One region of the Exiguobacterium sp. EA-TM-5 genome, then DNA from elsewhere that is predicted to be linked to it. Evidence: a T-box and tRNA genes for the amino acid it is inferred to sense, from the RefSeq annotation. Region 1 holds a T-box; the other holds one or more tRNA genes.
The links. The T-box of region 1 lies ahead of ileS (isoleucine--tRNA ligase). A T-box ahead of a tRNA ligase gene usually reads a tRNA of that ligase, here a tRNA-Ile.
Positions count from the first base shown of each region.

Region 2: it has a tRNA-Ile gene. The T-box ahead of ileS (isoleucine--tRNA ligase) is inferred to sense a tRNA for this amino acid. The anticodon was not compared.

Region 1 is NZ_CM132670.1:2,262,671-2,274,355, reverse strand. Features, by position in the region: gene ACV3PA_RS12040 (methyl-accepting chemotaxis protein) at 1-434, opposite strand, end outside; gene ACV3PA_RS12035 (hypothetical protein) at 640-816, shown strand; gene ACV3PA_RS12030 (DUF2975 domain-containing protein) at 923-1,393, opposite strand; gene ACV3PA_RS12025 (HAD-IIB family hydrolase) at 1,487-2,296, shown strand; gene ACV3PA_RS12020 (helix-turn-helix transcriptional regulator) at 2,445-2,645, shown strand; gene ACV3PA_RS12015 (hypothetical protein) at 2,647-3,033, shown strand; gene ACV3PA_RS12010 (hypothetical protein) at 3,176-3,595, shown strand; gene ACV3PA_RS12005 (GNAT family N-acetyltransferase) at 3,600-4,148, opposite strand; T-box leader at 4,232-4,477, shown strand; gene ileS (isoleucine--tRNA ligase) at 4,534-7,617, shown strand; gene ACV3PA_RS11995 (SMI1/KNR4 family protein) at 7,628-8,113, shown strand; gene ACV3PA_RS11990 (GNAT family N-acetyltransferase) at 8,130-8,606, shown strand; gene ACV3PA_RS11985 (hypothetical protein) at 8,600-8,836, opposite strand; gene ACV3PA_RS11980 (carbon-nitrogen hydrolase family protein) at 8,896-9,552, opposite strand; gene ACV3PA_RS11975 (VOC family protein) at 9,685-10,371, shown strand; gene ACV3PA_RS11970 (hypothetical protein) at 10,402-10,812, shown strand; gene ACV3PA_RS11965 (NUDIX hydrolase) at 10,832-11,308, shown strand; gene ACV3PA_RS11960 (Cof-type HAD-IIB family hydrolase) at 11,422-11,685, shown strand, end outside.
Region 2 is NZ_CM132670.1:2,677,606-2,689,290, reverse strand. Features, by position in the region: gene ispG (flavodoxin-dependent (E)-4-hydroxy-3-methylbut-2-enyl-diphosphate synthase) at 1-211, opposite strand, end outside; gene ACV3PA_RS14195 (hypothetical protein) at 382-864, opposite strand; gene ACV3PA_RS14190 (Na/Pi cotransporter family protein) at 1,073-2,716, shown strand; tRNA gene ACV3PA_RS14185 (tRNA-Met) at 2,845-2,918, shown strand; tRNA gene ACV3PA_RS14180 (tRNA-Ile) at 2,930-3,003, shown strand; gene ACV3PA_RS14175 (alpha-amylase) at 3,120-4,580, shown strand; gene ACV3PA_RS14170 (superoxide dismutase) at 4,674-5,282, shown strand; gene ACV3PA_RS14165 (peptidoglycan D,D-transpeptidase FtsI family protein) at 5,417-7,489, shown strand; gene ACV3PA_RS14160 (PstS family phosphate ABC transporter substrate-binding protein) at 7,715-8,659, shown strand; gene pstC (phosphate ABC transporter permease subunit PstC) at 8,749-9,690, shown strand; gene pstA (phosphate ABC transporter permease PstA) at 9,692-10,600, shown strand; gene pstB (phosphate ABC transporter ATP-binding protein PstB) at 10,696-11,472, shown strand; gene phoU (phosphate signaling complex protein PhoU) at 11,491-11,685, shown strand, end outside.

The sequences.
Region 1 (11,685 bases):
GTCGTATGTGTGTCTCCCATTAATACGTCTTTCATATCGGCGACGGTCGCACCGCTTGCCGGAGCATTAATTTTTGCAGCCTTATCTTTTGGTAAACCATCAATCAACAAGCGGACCTTGTTTTGATCGATGCGTGCTGTGTATGTATACAGGAGTCCATTTTGCTTACGTAACGTATCGAGTTCTGTTCGTAACGTTTCGTATTGTTCGGAAACGACAGGAGATTGTAAAAATTCGCTGTAAGCCGCTGTATCAAACGTCTTGCTGATGCGTAGTGCATCTTTTTCAGCTGTCGCTTTTAGTGTCGAGACAGCCGTTTGTTTCGTATTGAAATATAAGGCAAGGCTACTAAAAACAAAAAAGGCAATCAAAATCAAACTAATCATTACTAAAAGGCGTGTTCGGATGGAATGGTTCTTGGTTGTGTTCTTCACGTTCAACTAGTCCTCTCAACTCATATTTTCTGTCTATATTTCATTTATCGGTTAAGAAAATACATATTAAACAGGACCTTTTAACGATATTTAGAGTATCTTAGTCACTCGTTAAAACGATTCATTTAAAAAAGGATTTATGTTGCATGATTTAGGGCACATTAAAGTTAGAAAAAAAATACAATATGAGAGAAGAGGGAACAACATGGAAAGTGAAGTCAATCATCGAATCAAAGCGAAGCACGTATATGAGAATGAATTACGAAGACACGCGATCAGTCCGAAAAAAGCAACCTTTCGATTGATGACATGCCTTCGTTGTCAATCGAAGATTCTCTTGAGACAAGGACATCAGGACAGTCATCAATGCGACGTGATCTAAAAAAATCTCGCTCTTAGGAGCGAGATGGAGTAAAGTACCAAGCGAGACCAGCGATGATGAGGATAGCAAAAACGATCAAGACCATCTGATGTCACCTCCATTTCTTTCATGATTCGAGTGGCAACACATATCGCAATAATAATTGGTGGATGCAAGCAAGCAGTGTTCCAAGCGTCAACGGAGCAAGGATTAGTACTATGCCTATGACAATCAAACCGGGTGCATCGTCAATCTGCCCAATGTAGAAAAAGACGGGGAACAAACATGTCGTTAAGATAGTAACGATATAAAAAGATAACTTCATCGATTGAATGGATGCCGTGATGAGCGGAAAAGCTGGAGGCGTCATTGAGATGTATCGTAGAATGCGAAGCGCGTGGAATAAAATCAAAAGGGTCGGGATGAAGACAAGATACGCGGTCAACAGAACACTGTAGCCAGGGCGCTCGAGTAATAAGTGTTCCTTGATCCCATGCCAGACAAGTGGAATGCCAAGACCCGCTAAACCGAACAGACCGAAGATGATACAGAAGACGATAAGTCGTAAAAATCGAACTTGCCAGACGAAATGATTCACGAAATCAACTCCTTTCAAGACGCCAGACTTTTCTTTTAGTATACTGCAGGGGAGAAAGTCAGAACAAGAATGGTCAGAGCTGGAGGAGACGACGTGATTAAATTGATATTAACCGATATGGATGGAACATTCCTGAACAGTACGGGGGACTTCAATCGACCGTTGTTTGAAGAAATTCGCCAATTGCTTGAGCAACAAGAAATTCATTTTGCACCGGTCAGTGGCAAACAATGCGAGCGGATCGAGGAATTATTTGCGACAGATGCTTCAAGCATGTGGATCGTTGGAGATAGTGCGACACGCATCAAACGTCAAGGCGAGTTCGTCTACCAATCACTCTTACCGAATCAGCTGGGGCAACGACTCATCAACCGTTTGGAAATGTTATCCGATGTACATACGATCATTGCGTGTACGCCTGATGGTGCCTTCGTAAAGGATACGATTTCTCCAGAGGAGTTCGAGATCGTCCGTGGCTCCTATCGCAAAGTTACATCAATTGCACGATTACAGGAACTGAACGAGGATTTCGTCAAGATAACGGTGCATGACCCCGCCTTGCAATGTTTCGAGACGATCAAACAGCTGAATGAATTTCAGGAAGACGCGTATTTGGTTGCATCCGAAGCAGGCTGGATTGATATCGCAAATGTCGACGTCCATAAAGGAACGACAGTGGAGCACTTGCAACGGATTCTAGAAGTCTCACCGGAAGAGACGATGGCGTTCGGTGACGGCTATAATGATTTGGAACTATTTGAGAGAGCACACTATAGTTATGCGGTTGCAAATGCTGTTCCCGAATTGAAAGCATCTGCGCATACCATTATTGAAACCAATGATGCGGATAGTGTCTTAAAGACGATTCGTGAGGTCGTGCAAGCGAAAGGACAAACATCATAATCGATGATAAAAAGACACGTTCTGGTCGCCGGGATGTGTCTTTTTTAATGACTATTAAAATAAATGTGTCAAAAGTTTTTGACATGAAACAAGATGTTGATTACAGTAGAGATGTAAAAAGAATTTGACACGTCGTGGAGGAATGAACGTGAAAAACCACATCAAAGAGCGACGTTTAGCGGCGCAATTGTCGCAACAAGAACTGGCTGACCGGTGTCAGGTCAGTCGGCAGACTATCAATGCGATTGAAAACAATAAATATGATCCGACGTTGCAGTTAGCATTTAATATTGCCAAAGTTCTGCAGACACAAGTCGATCATCTATTTATCGGAGAACAGGAGGAATAAAATGTCTAAGCAGAAAAAAACGCTTCTTTTTTTAGTGACGATAGTGGCAGTAGCAAGTCTGACGGTCATCAGTATGGTCATCGAGAATAACGTGACGTTCTTTTCAATCGTTCAATTGGCGATTTTGTTGATCATGTTCTTCTCGTATTTCACGTGGGCACGGACAACGGAGGACGAGCGTCCGGTACCAGATGATGAACTCGGTCAAAAAATTACGACAGAGAGCGGCTTAACTAGCTATAAAATCCTGACCGTCCTGATTTTCGGATTCATCTGTCTCGATCAATGGATACATGGGTCAGCAAATCTCTTATTGATTGTCTTGTTCGCGATTGCTTTAGTCATCTTACCAATCATTGAGTTCATGAAGGCACGATCTTATCGATGAAAAGGAATGACAGTTGAGCATCTGCAGGGAGAATAGTGTAATACATTATAAAAAGACACATTCTAAGTATTAAGAACATGTCTTTGTTAGTGGAAGATGTTGCTGATTAACAGCGTATTTTCAATCGAGGAGGATAACCGACGTGGAAGAGTTAGAGTACCGATTGCGAAAATACATTGCTGAGATGGACTTTGAGAAAGCAGCAAAACTATTTTTGGAGTTAACGGAAAAAGAGCGATTTGACATGATCTTGAGTTTAGGGTTTGAGACGTTTAATCTCACTATATATGCCTTTATGAATTATTTACTACAACACCATGAATCAAGTGAGATACATGATCTGACGTCTTCATTGTTGCTACATCCACTTTGTCATCTCGAGGGAGCTTGCGTAATCGCTTTATTCCATGCCAAAAAAGCAGTCGAACTAGATCCTGATAACATCGATTTGTATATCAGTTTGTTGATGTTTGAAAAGCATCCCGATGTCTGGTTTGCGCAATCCGAAGTAGAAGAAGTCTACCGACGGATAAAAGACTTAGAGTCCAAGAATCTAAAATGAGGCGTTAGACAGACCAGTCACTCCTTAGTATCGAATACATATACAAATCATCAAACTGACCACGCGTTTTCTCATATTGTCGGAGCAACCCTTCACGCTTAAAACCAAGCCGTTCAAGTAATCGGTGCGAAGCGGTGTTTTCCGGTAAGACGAGTGCTTCGATTCGGTTGAGTGAAAGTTCCTTAAAGCCATATTCGATGACTGCAAGCGCTGCTTCTTTCGCGATTCCTTGTCCCTGGTAGGCAGGGTTCAACTCAAAACCGAGTTCAGCCCGCTGATGACGTTCGGAATGATTCAAGAAACCGCAGCTCCCGATGATGACGTTGTCTTCTGGTAACGCGATCCCGAAACGGATGCCCGTACCGTCACGACGAATCGAAACGTACCAGTCAATCTCTTCGAGCGCGTCTGCTTCCGATTGGAACGGAGCAAGTCCCATCTGTTTGACGACCTGTTCGTCTGATAAATAGTCGAAGACGCTCGCTGCATCTTTTGCTAACACTTCGCGTAAGACGAGACGGTTCGTTTTAAGCGTTGGGAAAGTAAGTAACATATAAAAACTCCTTTGCAATAAAATGTAAAAAAATATTGTGTTGCAATTAAGGCGTATGGTAAGATTCTCCACAACAAGAGCATATCATTTCGTTGACGAGAAAAAGTAGGGATTGTCCCTCTGTCTTACAGAAAACCGGGGTTGCTGAGAACCGGGAGCCAGATCAATCATGAAGATCCTCTCTGAGAAGTCACACTGAACCATTCAGTAAGTGTGACCGGGTGTCCACCGTTACATGGAATGCGCATGCTAGTGCGCAACTAAGTGCTGTCGAGAACACGTATTCTCGGCGGAATATGGGTGGTATCGCGGTGAAGTCCGTCCCTGTCAAAGGGGGCGGACTTTTTTGTATTCTCTTAGTTACCGACAAAGGAGCGAACAAGAGATGACGTCACAAAACCAAGCAGAAACCGTACAACAACGCGAGGAGCGTGTTCGAAACAACTGGAAGCAAGACCAAGTCTTCGCACGATCGATTGAGCAACGCACGGAAGCGGAATTCGTATTCTACGAAGGTCCACCGACCGCGAACGGGTTACCACACGTTGGGCATGCACTCGGACGAACCGTCAAGGATGCGGTCGCCCGCTACAAGACGATGCAAGGATTCCGGGTTGAACGAAAAGCTGGCTGGGATACACATGGACTACCGGTCGAACTCGGTGTCGAGAAACAACTCGGGATCTCCGGAAAACAAGCGATCGAAGACTACGGTGTCGAAGCATTCATCGGACGCTGTAAGGAAAGCGTCTTTTCCTACGAAACACAGTGGCGCTCCTTTACAGAAAAACTCGGCTACTGGGTCGACATGGATGATCCTTACGTGACGATGGAGGACGATTACATCGAGAGCGTCTGGCATATCCTCGGGACGATCCATGACAAAGGCTGGTTGACGAAAGGCCACCGCGTGTCACCTTATTGTCCGAGCTGTCAGACGTCGCTCAGTTCGCATGAAGTCGCACAAGGCTACCAGGACGTAACGGACTTATCAGCGACGGTTCAACTACCCGTCGTCGGCACAGAGGAGACATATTTGCTCGCTTGGACGACAACACCATGGACGTTACCAGCGAACGTCGCGGTTGCCGTCCATCCGGAATTGACCTACGTCACAGTAGCGTTTGAAGGGAAACGTTTCATCGTCGCAAAGGCGTTGGTCGCTGAACTGTTCTCAGAATCTGTTGAGATCGTATCCGAACAGCTCGGCGCGGAACTCGTCGGCTTGCGGTATGAACCACCGTTTGATTTCGTGACACCAGAGAACGGTCACACGGTCGTTGGCGCATCCTTCGTCCAAGCGACGAGCGGAACCGGACTTGTCCATATTGCTCCGGCATACGGGGAAGACGATTACCGAGTCGTCCGGGAAAATGGACTATCGTTCGTTAACGTCGTTGATGCTGCTGGTTGTTATACGGTAGATGTTCCGCCACTTGCTGGACGATTCGTCAAAGAATCGGACGTCGCCATCATCCAACTGCTCGCTGAGCGGGGGCGTTTATTTGCGAAGGAACGCTATACGCACAGCTATCCGCATTGTTGGCGATGCGATGCACCATTACTTTATTACGCACAAGATAACTGGTTCATCGAGACGACGGCTGTTAAGGAACAGCTTCTTGCGAACAACGCGTCTGTGACGTGGTATCCCGATCACGTCAAGGAAGGGCGATTCGGGAAGTTCCTTGAGCAACTCGTCGACTGGAACATCAGTCGTAATCGCTACTGGGGGACACCACTGAACGTCTGGGAGTGTGACACGTGCGATACAACGTTTGTTCCGAAAAATAAAGCGGATTTATTACGCCGGACGACAGGATCGACAGGGTCGGTCGAGTTGCATAAACCGTACGTTGATGCATTAGCGGTCTCGTGTCCGACGTGTCAAGGCAAGATGCACCGGACACCAGAAGTGATTGATGTCTGGTTTGATAGCGGAGCAATGCCGTTTGCACAACAACATTATCCGTCGCGGACGCAGACGCTCAACCGATACCCGGCGGATGTCGTTATCGAAGGGATTGATCAGACACGCGGCTGGTTCTATAGTCTGCAGGCAATCTCAACGCTCTTTACCGGACAATCAGCTTATAAACGGGTCATCGCGCTCGGTCATGTCCTCGATGAGAACGGACAGAAGATGTCGAAGAGTCGTGGCAATGCGCTTGATCCAGTTGCCTTGATCGATGCTTACGGTGCTGATAGCCTGCGCTGGGCACTACTCGTCGATAGTAGTCCATGGAGTGCGAAACGGTTTGCCGAACGGATCGTTCAGGAAGCGAAATCAAAACTAGTCGATACGCTGGATCACGCCGTCCAGTTCTATCTAACGTATGCTGAGCTGGATGGATTTGATAGTTCGCGTCCACAAAAACACACGCGTCTAGACGAATGGCTCCTCTCACGTGTCCATCAGACGACTTACGACGTGACGGTTGCGATGGACGATTATCAACTGACACAAGCAACGCGGAGTCTCGCGCAACTCGTCGATGAGATCAGCAATTGGTACATCCGTCGTTCACGGGAGCGGTTCTGGCAAGCTGAATGGACGGAAGAGAAACAAGCCGCGTACACGACGCTGCACGTTGCCCTTACGACGACAGCGCGATTGCTCGCACCATTCACGCCATATCTTGCCGATGATCTCTACAAGCGGTTGACGGGAATGAGTGTACACTTAGCGGATTATCCGGTGGCTGATTTGACGTTGATCCAACCTACTCTGGAATACGAAATGACACAGGTCGTCACTGTCGTTGAGCTAGGACGACAAGTGCGAAATACACATGCCTTAAAGGTCAAACAACCGCTTGCTAGTCTGACTGTCCAATCGAGCGATACCTTCTCGTGGTCGGACTATGTGGCACTCATCAAAGAAGAGCTGAATGTAAAAGACGTACAGTTCTTATCAACGACTGGTGAGACGACACAGTTCCGCCTTAAACTGAACTTCCGCGAAGCCGGAGCAAAATTTGCGCAACAGGCGAATGCGATCCATCAATGGTTGCAGCAACTGTCAGAGCAGGAGACGATGAACTTGCTAGAAACGGGCAGTGTATCGTATCAGACAGCACTAGGACATGAAGTAGACGTAAGTCTGACCGATGTCATCGTCGAGCCGATCGTTAAGACAGGTTTTGCTGCCGCGACAGAAGGTGGAATCACCGTGACGCTCGATACCCGAATCACGGAAGCACTGGAGCAAGAACGCTGGATGCGAGAACTCGTCCGCTATATCCAGTCTGAACGGAAGGCGCATGATTTATCACGTGATGCGCGGGTTGACCTCGTGTTGGCGATCGACGAAACGTTCCGACCGATCGTCGAGTCGTTTGAGTCTTTATTATTTAAACACCTTGCCCTGTCCTCTGTCCGACTAGAAGCGTTAGAGGGTAAAGGAAATATCCGATTAGGCAGTCATGAAGTGGCTGTCTCGTTCGTACCAACGAAAGAATTTTGTTAAGGAGAAGATCATGATTGCATTAGAGACATTAAAAGGTCGACTCGTCGACGATTTGTTAGAGGTCCAAAAAGAAGAAGGATACGTTGCCCAGGAACGCTTTATCTTCCATCCCGGAGCAACGGACGAACAGCTCGCGCTGTTACCCGACTGGACGACAGACGATTACAAGATGTTCTTGCGTCAACACAACGGCGCGAAGCTCTTTCAGCACGAAACGTTATCGTACAACGATGGATTCGAACTCTTTTCAATCGAAGATTGCCTGACGTATAGCGAAATTTGGGAATGTCCCGAAAACTTCTTAGCGATCGGCGTAGGACCAGACGGGGAGTGGATCGTCTACGAGATGAATCGTCCAGCAGGAAATCGGATCTGGAGTGGGGAATTTCTTAATTTCGAGGAGTGGGAAGAAGACGCGATGCCGTTCGGCTTCGACCGATGGCTTGATTACTTGATTGTCGCGCAAGGTACACAATTTTGGGATTGGTTCCGTTAAGAGAGGAAGAGCGTTATTGGACATTCAATTAAAGGCAGCGTCACGTGAAGACGCTACAAAACTTCATACGATTCAACTCAAGGCATTTTCAGAGACGCTCGAACGATACCAAGATCATGCAACGAATCCGGCGAACGAATCTATTGATCGTGTCATCCACCGGATTACGCATCCAGGCAGTACGTTCCATCAAATCATCGTCGACGCTGTCGTCGTCGGCGGAATTTGTGTCGTTGAGAAAGCGCCGAGTCGCTACGCAATCAGTCCGATGTTCTTAGATCCAGCCCGTCAAGGTGAAGGGATCGCACAACGCGCATTACAGCTCGTTGAAGCAGCATATCCGAATGCTGCGACATGGGAACTGCGGACGATTCGTGAAGAGACGCGCAATTGTTATTTCTATGAGAAGATGGGTTACCGATTGACGGGTGTCACCCAACCGCTCAATGATCGAGCGACACTTGTTTCCTATCAAAAATCCGTGTCTCAGTGAGCTCGTTTTGTCGGAAGGAAGAACCACCACAGATTCGTTAAAAGAGCGGTAAGGACGGCAAAGTGAAACAGATAGAGACCAAAGAATAAGACGAATTCACCGATGTCTTCTAAGCTAGCTAACGGGTTATCGACCAAATACGATTCATGGCTGACGCCGAAGATGAACAAGGGGAAGAAAATATAAAAATACCGGTTCCAAAAGAATGATGCACGATCTGTTTGGGACATTTGAGCACCTCCTGAATGAGATAACACGCTTCTTCTGACCGGAAGAAGCGTGTGTTTGTTTACGATAAAGACGGTGTTCCGACGACTTCGACGAGTCGCGTGAGCGTATCAAACAAGCGTGTCCGCGTATCGTTATGAGACAGCAGTAACGGCTCACCGGTCTCGTCATAGACGAACGCAATCGGAATTGAAAAACCACAGTTACGGTACGAACCATCGGCATGACTCGTCCCGATCATGAGCGCTTGTTGCGCCTGACTAATGATACGCGCTTCACAAGACCACTCGGCATACTGTTCTTCACTAAACATGCCGACACCAATCGGATTGAAGATGAGATCAAGTCCGGATTCTTCGCGCAGTCCATCGTTTCCTAAGAAGATTTCGCGACAGAGGAGGTACCCGTAACGTAACGCACCATCGTTTGCTGTTGATGGTGTATAAAGAGGTCCAGCTTCAGGTGTCTTCGCGCGATCAAGGAGAATCGTCCCGGTCGCATCGATGATGACGGCACGATCGAGATTCGTCGCATCTTTATAACCGAGGACGACGGCTGTCTTGAACTGTTTCGCAAGGTGTTGCACGCGATCGAGTTCTGCGATCGTGCAGTATCCTTCCGGATAGACAATCAGATCGACTTCAGGATAAGCGGCAACTTCGCGTTCAAATTGTGCGAGTCCGGTCTCGCGTTTCGGTTGAGCAATTAATAATTTCATCAAAACATCCTCTCATGCATAAATATATCTGAAAAATCAGACTTTCCATTCGTCATGATTTTACCATTAGTGGTAAAATAAAGCATATCGCTTTTTGATAAATTTTACTGTAAGTGAAGGAAGGTCAACAGCATGAACATTTCAAAAACCACTCTTGTAACACCTCATCTACAGGCGATGAAGGATTTTTACATACATCAGATCGGGTTTCCGCTCGTTTCGGAAACAGACGAGTCCTTTACGATGCAAATCGGCACGGATCAGCTGACGTATCGGCAGACAGACGATGTTGATACGCAATACCATATGGCGTTCAACATTCCAGAGAACGTCTTTCAAGAAGGAAAAGCGTGGCTTGAAGCGCGGACACCGCTCTTGATTGAAGACGGACAGGATGAGATTTATTTTGACTTCACGGACTCACATTCCTGCTACTTTTATGATCCAGATGAGAACGTGCTCGAACTGATTGCGCGGCATCAAATCAATCCGACGAAAGAAGGTCAAACGTTTGATGTATCCGATATCCTCGGAATCGGTGAGATGAGTCTGACAGTGAAAGATGTGCTTGCTGTTGGTGAACAATTGGCGGACATCGGTGTCCTCGAGCGCCGGGAGCGTCCACTTAACGGCGCATCACTTAACTTCCTCGGTCCGGTCGCGGATGGAACGCATATCTTGCTCGTTCCAGAAGGGCGGACATGGTTGTTCTCACCGAAGACAGCGAAAGTCAGTCCAATCGAGATGGAACTCGATGGACGACACCGTGTTCGGCTTGACGCAAATGGTGTATGGCACCAAAGGGCAGTCTCTTCGTAATCAACTATTTTGAAAAGTGAGGGAAGTAGGATGAACAAAGCCTCAAATGCGAGTATCGCGTTCGGATTATTGTTGTTCGTGTGTGGCTTCTTTTTTCTATTCGGTTATTTGACACGGTCAATGCCGATTCAACAAGGTGGTGACCCGGTCGTGTTACCAGTCGTAGCACTCCTCGTTTTCCTACCGTTCGTCGTCCGGGAAGGCATGCGTGTCTTGAGGTATGTCTCGCTGACACGTCGACAGGTCGGAGTGCTGATCGTACTTGCAATTAGCGGGATTATGTTAAGCACTTGGATTGAGATGCAGCAGAATTCGGCAGTGATCGGTCTCCGTTCACTCTTTACGATTCATACATATGTACTCTTTGTTTCAGGCATCATCTTGTTGTGTCTTCTATTGACGGGAATCAAACGGGTCCGTGTGAGAACAAGGGTAATCTAATGGAAAAGGACTGAATGCTTTGGGATATATCACAGAATTACGCAAACTGGTCGGGACACGACCACTCGTCATGGCCGGAGCATGCGTCATCGTCGTCAACGACAAACAAGAGGTCTTGTTACAACGGCGGCAAGATAACGGATGTTGGGGACTCGCTGGTGGCGCGCTCGAGATCGGGGAGACGCTTGCTGAAACAGCGAAACGAGAGTTAAAAGAAGAGACGGGACTTGAAGCAGAGCAACTCGAATTGTTGAACGTTTATTCCGGTGACGCTTTTTACTACAAGTATCCGCACGGAGACGAGGTCTATAACGTCATCTCAGCTTTCCTCTGTACCGCCTATACAGGAGAAGTCGTTCGGGATCCACTAGAAGTCGCGGAGTTACGCTTCTTCGCCATGGATCAGTTACCGGAAAACCTAAATCTACCGGAACAGCCAATTTTGATGGAGTATGTCGAAAAACAGCAAGCAATAGCGCATCACGTTTCCATCTGAAGCAACTGGTACGAATCGAAAATCTTGAATGAGCCTGTCATTCAAGATTTTTTGTTGCGCTGGGACGCGTTCCAGACAGTAGCATCAAGGAGACAGTAAAAGGAGGAAACGCGATGCGATGGTTTGCGATTGATTTAGATGGAACGTTATTGAATAAGAAACGTCAGATTTCAGAGGCAAATCGGACAGCGATTAAGAGACGTCAAAACCAAGGAGATGTCGTCGTCATCGTCACTGGACGAGCCGCCTTTGATGCGCAACGAATACTCGACCAACATGAACTCGATTGTCCGGTCATTGGTGCGAATGGAGCAGAGATCAAGATCGGAATTCCCAAGCGGCACTTTTTAGATCGTTCCAGTAGTCGAACGATTTGG
Region 2 (11,685 bases), 410 kb from region 1:
CAAGTGCGAGCGCATCACGTTCTTCTGGACAAGCGACACGGACGATTTGGCAACCAGCTTCTTCAAGACGTAGGATTTCAGCGACTGTCGCTTCGACGTCGTGTGTTTTAGTTGTCGTCATACTTTGGATGATGACTTCATTATTTCCACCAATGACAAGGTCCCCTACACGAACGGGACGAGTCTTAGAGCGATGGACCATTTTCGGCATATCGAAAATCTCCTTTTGTGGCATACCGCCATATTGTTTATGTTTACCTTTTCTATCATATCGAACTATTCCCTAAAAATCGAGAAACAAGAACGAAAATCGAACATTTACAATTGTTTAATGAAAGAAAGGTGTCCGTCAATCCGTCGGACGCCTGATTTTTGTATACATTAAGCTCTGCGTGAAGAACGAGGCTTTGAGGAACGGGCGATCCACAACGGTACCAATGTATAGACGAAGTGACCAATCACGAGTAATCCGATCCCGGAACGTTGATAACCAAGTTGATAAAGAAGCATACCGAGTGGGAAAGACCACAGATTCGTTGCGATTGTATAAGGAAACGTCTGACGATATGCCCATGGACGAGGAAGTAGCAGTCGAACAAACCCCTTCGTCAGATAGGCCATGAAAAGCAGATAAAGTAATACGGCAATCGCGATGAAGATGAAATGAAGAATGAACCAGATAACGATCGGGATATTTTTTTGTAAAAAGAAGGAATCGATAATCGTCGTCCAAAGTGAAATCCAAGATAATCCACAGAAATAAAGGGAAACATCCGCTAAGCGAAGACGTAAAAACGAGCGATTTGGAATTAGCGAAGTTTGTAAGTAATTAATCAGTTGACGTAAAAAAGACAATAATATCACTCTTTCTATTGTTTTATAACAGATTTTTTAAATGGATTTAACGTTGATAAATAAAGGTTTTTTTTGTTTTAGTACAGATTAATAAAACCTTAACAAATGGATGTTTAAAAAACTGTTTACAAGTTCACTAGACCTTTACATAATAGGGGAGTCGAAAAAATAAACTTTACAAACACATCAATCCACATCAAATAAAGGAGCTGGCAAGATGAACTATGATTTGCAGGAAATGATATTCACCTTCATTGGTGGACTCGGGATTTTCCTTTTCGGTATTAAGTATATGGGAGATGGGCTCCAAAAAACAGCAGGAGACCGATTACGTTATATCCTTGATAAATACACGACGAATCCATTCTTAGGTATCTTAGCAGGTATCGTCGTAACGATTTTAATTCAATCGTCATCCGGTACGACCGTCATCGTCGTCGGACTTGTTAGTGCGGGTCTGATGAATTTAAGACAGGCAATCGGAGTCGTCATGGGGGCAAACATTGGTACGACGATCACTGCCTTCATCATCGGCTTTAACGTCAAGGAAGCAGCACTTCCGGCAATCGCGATTGGTGCGTTCTTGATCTTCTTCTTCAATAAAGAACGTGTTCAGTATATCGGACAGATTTTCTTTGGCTTCGGTGCACTTTTCTACGGTTTGACATTGATGGGTGACGGGATGGCACCGCTCGAAACGAGCGTTTGGTTCCGTGAGTTGACTGTTTCGATGTCGGATAATCCATTACTTGGTGTCTTCGTCGGAACAATCTTTACCGTGCTTGTTCAGTCGTCGTCTGCAACAATCGGTATTTTACAAGAGTTGTACTCAGGTGGCATGATCGATATCAAAGCAGCACTACCGGTCTTGTTCGGTGATAATATCGGAACAACGATTACGGCGGTTCTCGCAGCGCTTGGAGCGTCAATTGCAGCTAAGCGAACAGCAGCGGCGCATGTCATCTTCAACATTATCGGAACGATATTGTTCTTAATTGCCTTACCAATTTTCTCGAGTTTTATCACGTGGATTACAGGTGCACTTGGCTTAGGTCCGAAGATGCAAATTGCCTTCGCACACGGAACATTCAATGTCGTTAACACATTGATTCAGTGCTGGTTCATCGCGCAAATCGCATGGCTCGTTCAAAAAATCGTTCCGGGTACGGATACGACGATCGATTCAAAACCACGTCATCTTGATCAAAACATTTTGAACCAGTCTTCTTCACTTGCTTTGAATCATGCGAAGCTTGAAGTCTTACGTATGGGAGAATTCTCGAAAGACGCCCTTGCGAAAGCGCACCGATACACGCAATCGCATGATAAGAAAGATGTAGCAGAATCACAGCAGATTGAATATGCAATCAACCACTTGAACACAGAAGTCACGAACTATCTTGTTAAAGTAGCAGCACATGATTTATCAGAACGTGAATCAAACGATCATTCGTTACTGATGCATGCGGTTAATGATTTTGAGCGAATCGGTGATCACGTTGAGAACATCGTCGAATTGGTCGACTTCCAAATCGTCAACCGGATCCAATTCACGGATGCTGCGAAGCAAGAGCTAGATGATATGTATGCCTTGACACAAGAAATCGTCGATTGTGCCGTTCGCGCCGTCGAAGAGGATGATGTCACACGAGCTCGGAAAGTTCTGGAACTCGAAGGCAAACTCGATGCACTCGAACGTTCATTCCGTAAGCATCACGTCCTTCGTGTTAACGCTGGCGAATGTACGGGACAAGCGGGAATGATCTTCGTCGATCTCTTGTCGAACCTCGAACGAATCGGCGATCACGCTGTCAACATCACGGATCTCGTCCTTGAACAGCGGACAGCATTAACGAATTAAGCAAAATACGATTTATCTATGACAGCTGATTTCAAAAAATGAAATCAGCTGTTTATTTTTTTGAAATAGCATATTGACAAGAATCGTCACATCTCGTAATCTAGTAAGAGTAAAGCAACATACATCATGGCGGTGTAGCTCAGCTGGCTAGAGCGTACGGTTCATACCCGTGAGGTCGTGGGTTCGACTCCCTCCGCCGCTACTATTACTTAAGGACCCTTAGCTCAGCTGGTTAGAGCTGACGGCTCATAACCGTCCGGTCGCAGGTTCGAGTCCTGCAGGGTCCATTCAGTAGAACGCTCCTCGTCATGAAACGAGGAGCGTTTATTTTTGTTCCTCCGGGGAATAGTAAAGATATTGTAATAATATTCATACTATAGTAACTAAGGGAGAGCGAAGAGAGATGGAACGTAACCATACGATGATGCAGTTTTTTGAGTGGCATGTAGAGAATGATGGGAAGCACTGGCAACGCTTGAAAGAGCGGGCGCCTGAGTTACGTGCTGCCGGCATCACGTCCGTGTGGATTCCACCGGCGTCAAAGGGTCAATCAGATGAAGATACAGGATATGGCATCTATGACGTTTATGATTTAGGTGAATTTGATCAAAAAGGAACAGTCCGTACGAAATACGGTACGAAGGACGAACTCGTCGAAGCGATTCAAGTTGCTCGTGAGAACGATATCGCCGTCTATGCGGATGTCGTCATGAATCATAAAGCAGCAGCCGATGAACTCGAGACAATCAATGTCGTAGAAGTCCATCCAGAAGATCGTTCTAAAGAAATTTCAGAAGAATTTGAAATCGAAGCATGGACAAAGTTTACGTTCCCAGGTCGTAACGGTAAATATTCAGATTTCATCTGGACACATGAATTCTTTAATGGAACAGATTTTGATGCCCGTGAGGAAAAAACCGGTGTCTTTAAAATTTCCGGAAAAAATAAAGACTGGAACGATCAAGTCGATGATGAGTTTGGAAACTATGACTATTTGATGTTTGCGAACATTGATTATAATCACCCGGAAGTCCGCGAAGAAATGATTCGATGGGGTCATTGGTTCCAGGAAACAATTGATTGCCAAGGTTTTCGACTTGATGCGATTAAACACATCAACTATGAATTCGTTCATGAATTCGCAAAATCGATGATTGAAAAAAGTGAAGGTGACTTCTATATGGTCGGCGAGTTCTGGAAATCCGATCTCGATGATTGCCGTCATTTCCTCGATAGTGTCGACTACACGATCGATTTGTTCGATGTTCCACTTCATTATAAGTTCCATGAAGCTTCGAATCAGGGACAAGACTTTGATTTAACGACATTATTTGCTGACACACTTGTTGAATCACATCCGACGAACGCCGTCACGTTTGTCGACAATCATGATTCACAACCAGGTGAATCACTCGAATCATGGGTAGATGACTGGTTCAAACAGCATGCTTATGCATCGATTTTACTTCGTAAAGACGGCTATCCATGTGTCTTCTATGGTGATTATTATGGTGTTCAAGGACCACACCCAGTAGAAGGTAAAAAAGAAATGATCGATGCTTTATTGTATGCGCGTTATCACAAAGCATATGGTGACCAAGAGGATTATCTTGATGATCCGCATTGCGTCGGATGGGTTCGTCGAGGCGTTGAAGAAATCGAGAACTCTGGCTGTGCTGTCTTGCTATCGAATGCTGATATGTGTGAAAAGCGCATGTTCGTCGGTGAAGAACGTGCGGGACAAGAATGGTTTGACTATACGAATCATCAAGATCACCCTGTCGTGATCGATGAAGAAGGATTCGGTGTCTTCCCGGTTCCGGGTGGTGGCGTCTCAGTTTTTGCTCCACGAGAAGTCGAGTAAATCCGAGGGTCTTGACTTGCGTCAACACATGTTCTTTTGCTAGTCTTAAAGGGTATTGAAGTTTTCGAAAATAGTACAAAGGGGGACATGAACATGTCAAAATTTGAATTACCAGAACTCGGCTACGCTTATGATGCGCTTGAGCCACATATCGATGCTCGTACGATGGAGATTCACCACACGAAACACCACAACACGTATGTCACGAACGTGAATGCGGCGCTTGAGGGTACAGAACATGAAGGAAAGTCACTTGAAGAACTTCTTCAAAACTTGGATGCTCTCCCAGCAAACATTCAAACGGCAGTCCGTAACAACGGTGGCGGTCACTGGAACCATTCATTCTTCTGGAAATTGTTGAAGAAGAACGATGGAGCTGCTCCAACAGGGGAACTCGCAACAGCAATCGACGAAGCATTCGGATCATTCGATGCGTTCAAAGATGCGTTTGCAAAAGCAGCAACAACTCGCTTTGGTTCAGGTTGGGCTTGGCTAATCGTTGACGGTGGAAAACTGGAAGTCGTTTCGACACCAAACCAAGATACACCGGTCATGGAAGGTAAAACACCAATCCTCGGTCTTGATGTTTGGGAACATGCGTATTACCTCAACTATCAAAACCGTCGTCCTGATTACATCAATGCGTTCTTCAACGTTGTTGATTGGGATCATGTAGCGAAGCTTTACGCTGACGCGAAGTAATCTGAAAATGGCGTATCGTTCAATTGTGAACGATACGCTTTTTTTAATGCGGAAAATCATGGGATAGGTTGTTATGGAAAGTTTCCTTCTATATAATGAAACAAGATGACTTTTGAACGATAGGGGAGTACGCCATGGCTAAACGAATCACTGTACGAGGAAGACGGCGTAATCATCTGCCGCTTCGTCTGAATTTAATGTTCTTCGTCGTTTTTTTATTGTTTGCGATTTTGATTTTCCGTCTAGGAGTCGTACAAATCGTTAATGGTGAGAAAATTTCGAGGGAAGTCCAAAAAACAGAAATGATCGCATCGAAATATGAAGTACCGCGCGGAAAGATTTATGACCGAGACGGTCGTCTTCTTGTTGATACGATTTCTAAATACTCAATCGTCTATCGCCGGGCACAAACGACGAAAGTCGATGAACGAATTGAAATTGCGCAACGTCTTGCGGCAATCATTGATTTACCGAAAAAAGACTGGAAAGTTACGGAACGAGATGTGAAAGACTTCTGGGTAGCGACGAATACGAAGGAGTCCGATCGTCGTTACCAAGCAGCCGTCAAAAAGAAGTATCCTTCAGTAGAAGCGCAAAGTAAGCTTTCGATTCCGGAGCAAGATCAAATTCGTTTAGATGCTATCACAAAAGAGGATATCGATTACGATGATCAAACGATGGAAGTCATCGCGATCAAACACAATATGGAAGTTGGTTATGCGCTTGATCCGCAGCTCGTCAAACTCGGTGCGTCTGCAAAAGAGATGGCGATTATTGATGAGAACCTAGAAGATCTGAAGGGTGTATCAGTCGAACCGTTTTATGAACGGTCTTATCCGTATGAAGGAACACTCCGGAACATCTTCGGTAAATACTCGAAGATTCCAGCAGAACAACAAGCCGAGTTCAAAGCAAAAGGCTATAGCTTGAATGACCGTGTCGGAACATCATTCCTCGAGCAACAATACGAAGACCTGCTACGCGGGAAACCGGCATACGATGTGTATGAAACGTTCAATGGAGAACCGGTCGGTGATCCAAAACGCGAGGAAGGCGAGTCTGGTAAAGATCTCGTTCTGACTGTTGACGCGGAATACAATAAACAAGTCGACAAAATCATGCAACAAGCAATCAAAATGGGTCGTGGAATGGGCAGTCGTTATTTAAAAGAAGGATATGCTGTCGTCATGAATCCGCAGACAGGTGAGATTTTAGCGATGTCTGGTCAAAAGTTGGATCCTGCAACCGGTAAGTTTTCGGATGTAGCGATCAACAACGTATTGACTTCACTTCAAATCGGTTCGACGATCAAAGGTGCAACGGTTGCGATGGGACTCGAAGAAGGTGTCATTCGTCAAAATGAAGTCATCAACGATGCTCCAATTACAATTGGTGGTACTAAAAAAGGATCGTATGTCAATATGGGTCCGATCACAGATTTAACTGCACTTGAACGATCGTCCAACGTCTACATGTTCAATATTGCGATGCGAATGGCCAAGTATCCAAGTAACGGTATTGCCGGAGCTAGTGTCGATGGAGCTGCTGCAATCATGCAGAACTACTACAGTCAGTTCGGGCTTGGTGTGACGACGGGTGTTGACTTACCGTATGAAGCAAAAGGTGTTCAAGGGACACCGGACCGTGTTACTTTACTCATGGACCGAGTCATCGGACAGTATGACGCCTTTACACCTCTACAAGTCGCGCAATACATCTCAACGCTTGCGAATGGTGGTTATCGTGTTCAGCCACACTTCCTAAAAGAAGTACTGGCTTCAAATTCAATTGAAAAAGGAACTAAAAAAGTCGATTACAGCTTTAAGACGAATTATTTGAACCGGATTGAAGTGAGTCAAGATAATATCGACCACGTCCGTGAAGGATTACATCGTGTCGTTAAAGGTGAGCGTGGTACGGCGAAAGTCATCGCGCAAACAGGAATCGATGCTGCCGCGAAAACGGGTACAGCACAGGTTAGTGTCTATGGTGATGACGGAATCGCCTTACGTGACGGAAGCGGACAACCAGTTCGTTCATTGAACTCGAATCTCGTTGGCTGGGCACCGTATGATAATCCAGAGATGGCATGGGCCGTGTTCCTTCCTTATATGGAACAGGAAACAGTCAACTCGAAAATCGGTCATGACCTTGTCAAAGCATATTTCAATGTCAAGGACGTACCGTGGCAAACTAAGCCAAATTAACTAGATGGAAGACGAGAGTGATTATTCACTCTCGTTTTTTTGTTTGTATTGACCTTTTTTTCTAATGGATTTCGAATTGTAAACACTAAAAAACACACCTTTACAATTCTTTTACGTTGGATTCATTTCGTTTTAATAGTTCATCCGTAGTATAAGTCTTGTAAGGAAAACGGATAAAAAGTCGTAGCATCGTCAGCGACATACTTTCGAGGAGGAAAATTAATCATGTCTTGGATGAAAAAAACAGCACTCATCACAACGGTAGCATCAATCGCAGTAGTGGGGGCAGCATGTGGTAACGATAAAGGCGGTTCTGCTAGTTCATCTGATTTAAAAGGAAAAATCGCAATCGACGGTTCTTCTACAGTCTTCCCGATCATGGAAGCTGTCGGTGAAGAATATTCGACTGAGCAACCTGATGTTGACGTTACAGTCGGTGTTTCTGGTACAGGTGGTGGATTCAAACGATTCGTCGTTGGTGAAACAGATCTTTCAAATGCTTCGCGTGAAATCAAAGAAGAAGAAGCAGCTGAAGCAAAAAAGAATAACATTGAATATACAAAACTTGCACTCGCATATGATGGTTTGACTGTCGCAGTCAGTAAAGAAAACACATGGGTAAAAGAACTTACGATGGACCAACTTGAAAAAATCTGGCTCGATCCAAACGTCAAGACGTGGAAAGATGTTGATTCTTCTTATCCGGCTGAACCATTGAAATTCTTCAGCCCAGGGAAAGATTCAGGAACGTTCGACTTCTTCTCGGAAAAAGTACTTGAGAAGAAGGACATGCGAAAAGACGTTCAATTATCTGAGGACGATAACGTTCTTGTTAAGGGTGTCGAAGGAACGAAAGGTGCTATTGGTTACTTCGGATATGCATACTACGCAGAGAATAAAGATAAGTTGAAAGAAGTTCCACTTTCTGCTGAAGGAAAAGATGCAGTTGATCCAACACCAGAAACAATCAAAGATCTTTCGTATCCACTGGCACGTGAAATTTACACGTACGTCAATAACAAATCAATGAAAGATAAAAAACAAGTCGCAGATTTCGTGAAATTCACGAACGAAAACGCTGGTGATCTTGCTGAAGAAGTCGGATACATCAAAATGCCGCAAGATCGTTACGATGAAAACGCAAAAGCAATTGAAGATGCAATGAAATAAATCATTGAGTCATGAAGATGGCCCAACCGGGGAAGTCTGTACCGGTTGGGTCACATTCTCATGTCAAGAAGAGTAGGGAGTGAAGAAGGATGAGTTCAACACAAAACAAATCGGTTCGCGAGCTGATTCAACAGAACCGACAACAAAAATACAGTATGAAAAACGTCATGGAACGCGTCATGCCGATCGTGTTATTCCTTTGTGCGTTCGTCTCGGTCGTTACGACCATCGGCATCATTCTCACGTTAGTCATTGAAACAGAGCATTTCTTCGAAGTTGTTCCGTTTAAGGAATTCTTCGGTAGTACGAGCTGGTATCCACTCAACTCACAACCTGAGTATGGAATTTGGCCACTTGTCGTCGGAACGCTTGAGATTACCGTGATTGCGATGCTAGTTGCCGTGCCGATCGGCCTCACGTCTGCGATTTATTTAAGTGAGTACGCGTCAGACCGCGCACGCCGTATCTTAAAACCAATTCTTGAAGTATTAGCAGGTGTTCCAACAATCGTCTTCGGATTCTTCGCATTGACGTTCGTTACACCATTACTCGTCAAGTTGATTCCAGGTCTGCAAATCTATAATGCGCTCAGCCCGGGGATTGTCGTCGGGATCATGATCATTCCGATGATTGCTTCGATTTCTGAGGATGCGATGAGCTCTGTACCGAAGAAAATTCGTGACGGTGCGCTCGCCCTCGGTTCGACCCGCCTTGAAGTTGCATTGAAAGTTGTCGTTCCAGCTGCCTTGTCAGGTATCATTGCATCAATCGTTCTCGGAATGTCACGTGCAATCGGTGAAACGATGATCGTGACGATCGCTGGTGGTTCGAATCCAACAGCAGCAGTTGATCCACTTGAGCCAGTCCAGACAATGACAGCATATATCGTTCAGGTCGCCTTGGGTGATGCTGGATTTGGAACAGTCGAATATTACAGTATCTATGCGGTCGGTACACTCTTGTTCGTCTTCACATTAGTGATGAACTTACTTGCGAACTGGATCACACGCCGCTTCAGAGAGGAGTACTAAGATGGCCTTACCAGAAAAGCAACCTGTCTCGAAAAAATTCATCGATCCAGTCGCGGTCAAGAAATCAATTAGCCAGCGACTCGTCGTCAATAACGTCACAAAAGTCATTTTCCTTGCTGGACTGTTCTTCGGTCTCGTCGTCCTAGGTATTCTCCTGTTCGGTGTCATCCGTGACGGTGCTTCATGGTTATCACTTGAATTTCTTCAAAATGCACCATCTCGTCGTGCTGAACGTGCTGGGATTTATCCGGCATTGATGGGATCAATCTTCTTGATGCTCTTAATTATTCCGATGATTTTCATCATTGGTGTCGGAGCTGCGATTTATTTAGAAGAGTACGCGAAAAAGAGTCGAATGACTTCGTTTATTGAAGTCAACATCTCGAACCTTGCTGGTGTTCCATCGATCGTCTTCGGTTTACTTGGATTGACGTTCTTCGTTCGAAACATGGGCTTCGGTTCAACACTGATTGCTGGAGCATTGACGCTTGCGTTAATGAGTCTTCCAGTCGTCATCGTATCGTCACAAGAAGCGATTCGTGCTGTTCCACAAGCGATGCGTCATGCATCACTCGCACTCGGTGCATCGAAATGGCAAACGACGTTCAAAGTCGTCCTTCCGGCTTCGTTACCGGGTGTCATTACTGGGATTATCTTAGCTGTATCTCGAGCAATCGGTGAGACAGCACCACTTATCATGGTGGGAGCTGCGATTTTTATTGCTCGTGCGCCAGAAAGTATTTTCTCAGAGTTCACAGCACTGCCGATCCAAATCTATAACTGGACAAGTCGTCCGCAAGCAGATTTCCAAGGTCTTGCAGCGGCAGGAATCATCATCTTGATGGTCATCCTCTTGACGATGAACTCGATTGCAATCTGGATCCGGAACCGATTCTCAAAACGTTACTAATCGAACTAGATAGAAGGGATTTCTTTTAAGGAGGAAGACAGATGATGGATATGAAGCTGAACACGAAATCAGTCGTTACAGAAGGGGCGGAGCGCATGAACCAGCCAGTAGCAGCACGCGAAAGCGTCTATAACGTGAAAGACTTGAACTTATGGTACGGAGATGACCATGCGTTAAAAGATGTCAATCTAGATATCAAGAAAAATGAAGTCACGGCAATCATCGGACCTTCGGGTTGTGGTAAATCAACGTTCATCAAAACGTTGAATCGGATGGTTGAACTTGTTCCAATCGTACGGACGAATGGTGCGATCGAGTATCACAGCCGTAATATCTTTGATAAAGAGTACGGTGTCGAAGAATTACGAACGTCTGTCGGAATGGTCTTCCAGCAACCGAACCCGTTCCCAAAATCGATTTATGATAATATCGCCTATGGTCCTCGTGTCCATGGTGTCAAAAACAAAAAAATCCTCGACGAGATCGTTGAACGTAGTTTACGCCGTGCGGCAATCTGGGACGAGGTTAAAGATCGCTTGAACGAAAATGCCTATGGCCTTTCTGGTGGTCAGCAACAACGTCTTTGCATCGCCCGTTGTCTCGCAATCGAACCGGACGTCATCCTAATGGATGAACCGACATCGGCACTTGACCCAATTTCTACATTAAAAGTAGAAGAACTCGTTCAAGAGTTGAAATCAGATTACTCAATCATCATCGTGACGCACAACATGCAACAAGCTGCACGTGTGTCGGACAAAACGGCATTCTTCTTGAATGGTGAAGTTGTTGAGTTCGATCAAACAGATCGGATCTTTGGAAATCCGAGTGACAAACGGACAGAAGACTATATTTCAGGACGATTCGGATAAGAAGGGGAGACGAGACGAATGGCAGCGAACCGTACGATTTTTGGAGAAAACCTTGCAATACTTGATCAAAAAGTCTTTTTACTCGCACGTAAGACGATGCAACAAATCGCAACGACGGCAGAAGCTCTCGAAAAATACGATCAGGACATCGCGCGAGGTGTCATCGAGAACGATAATGAACTCGATGATCTTGAACTCGAAATCAATGATGAT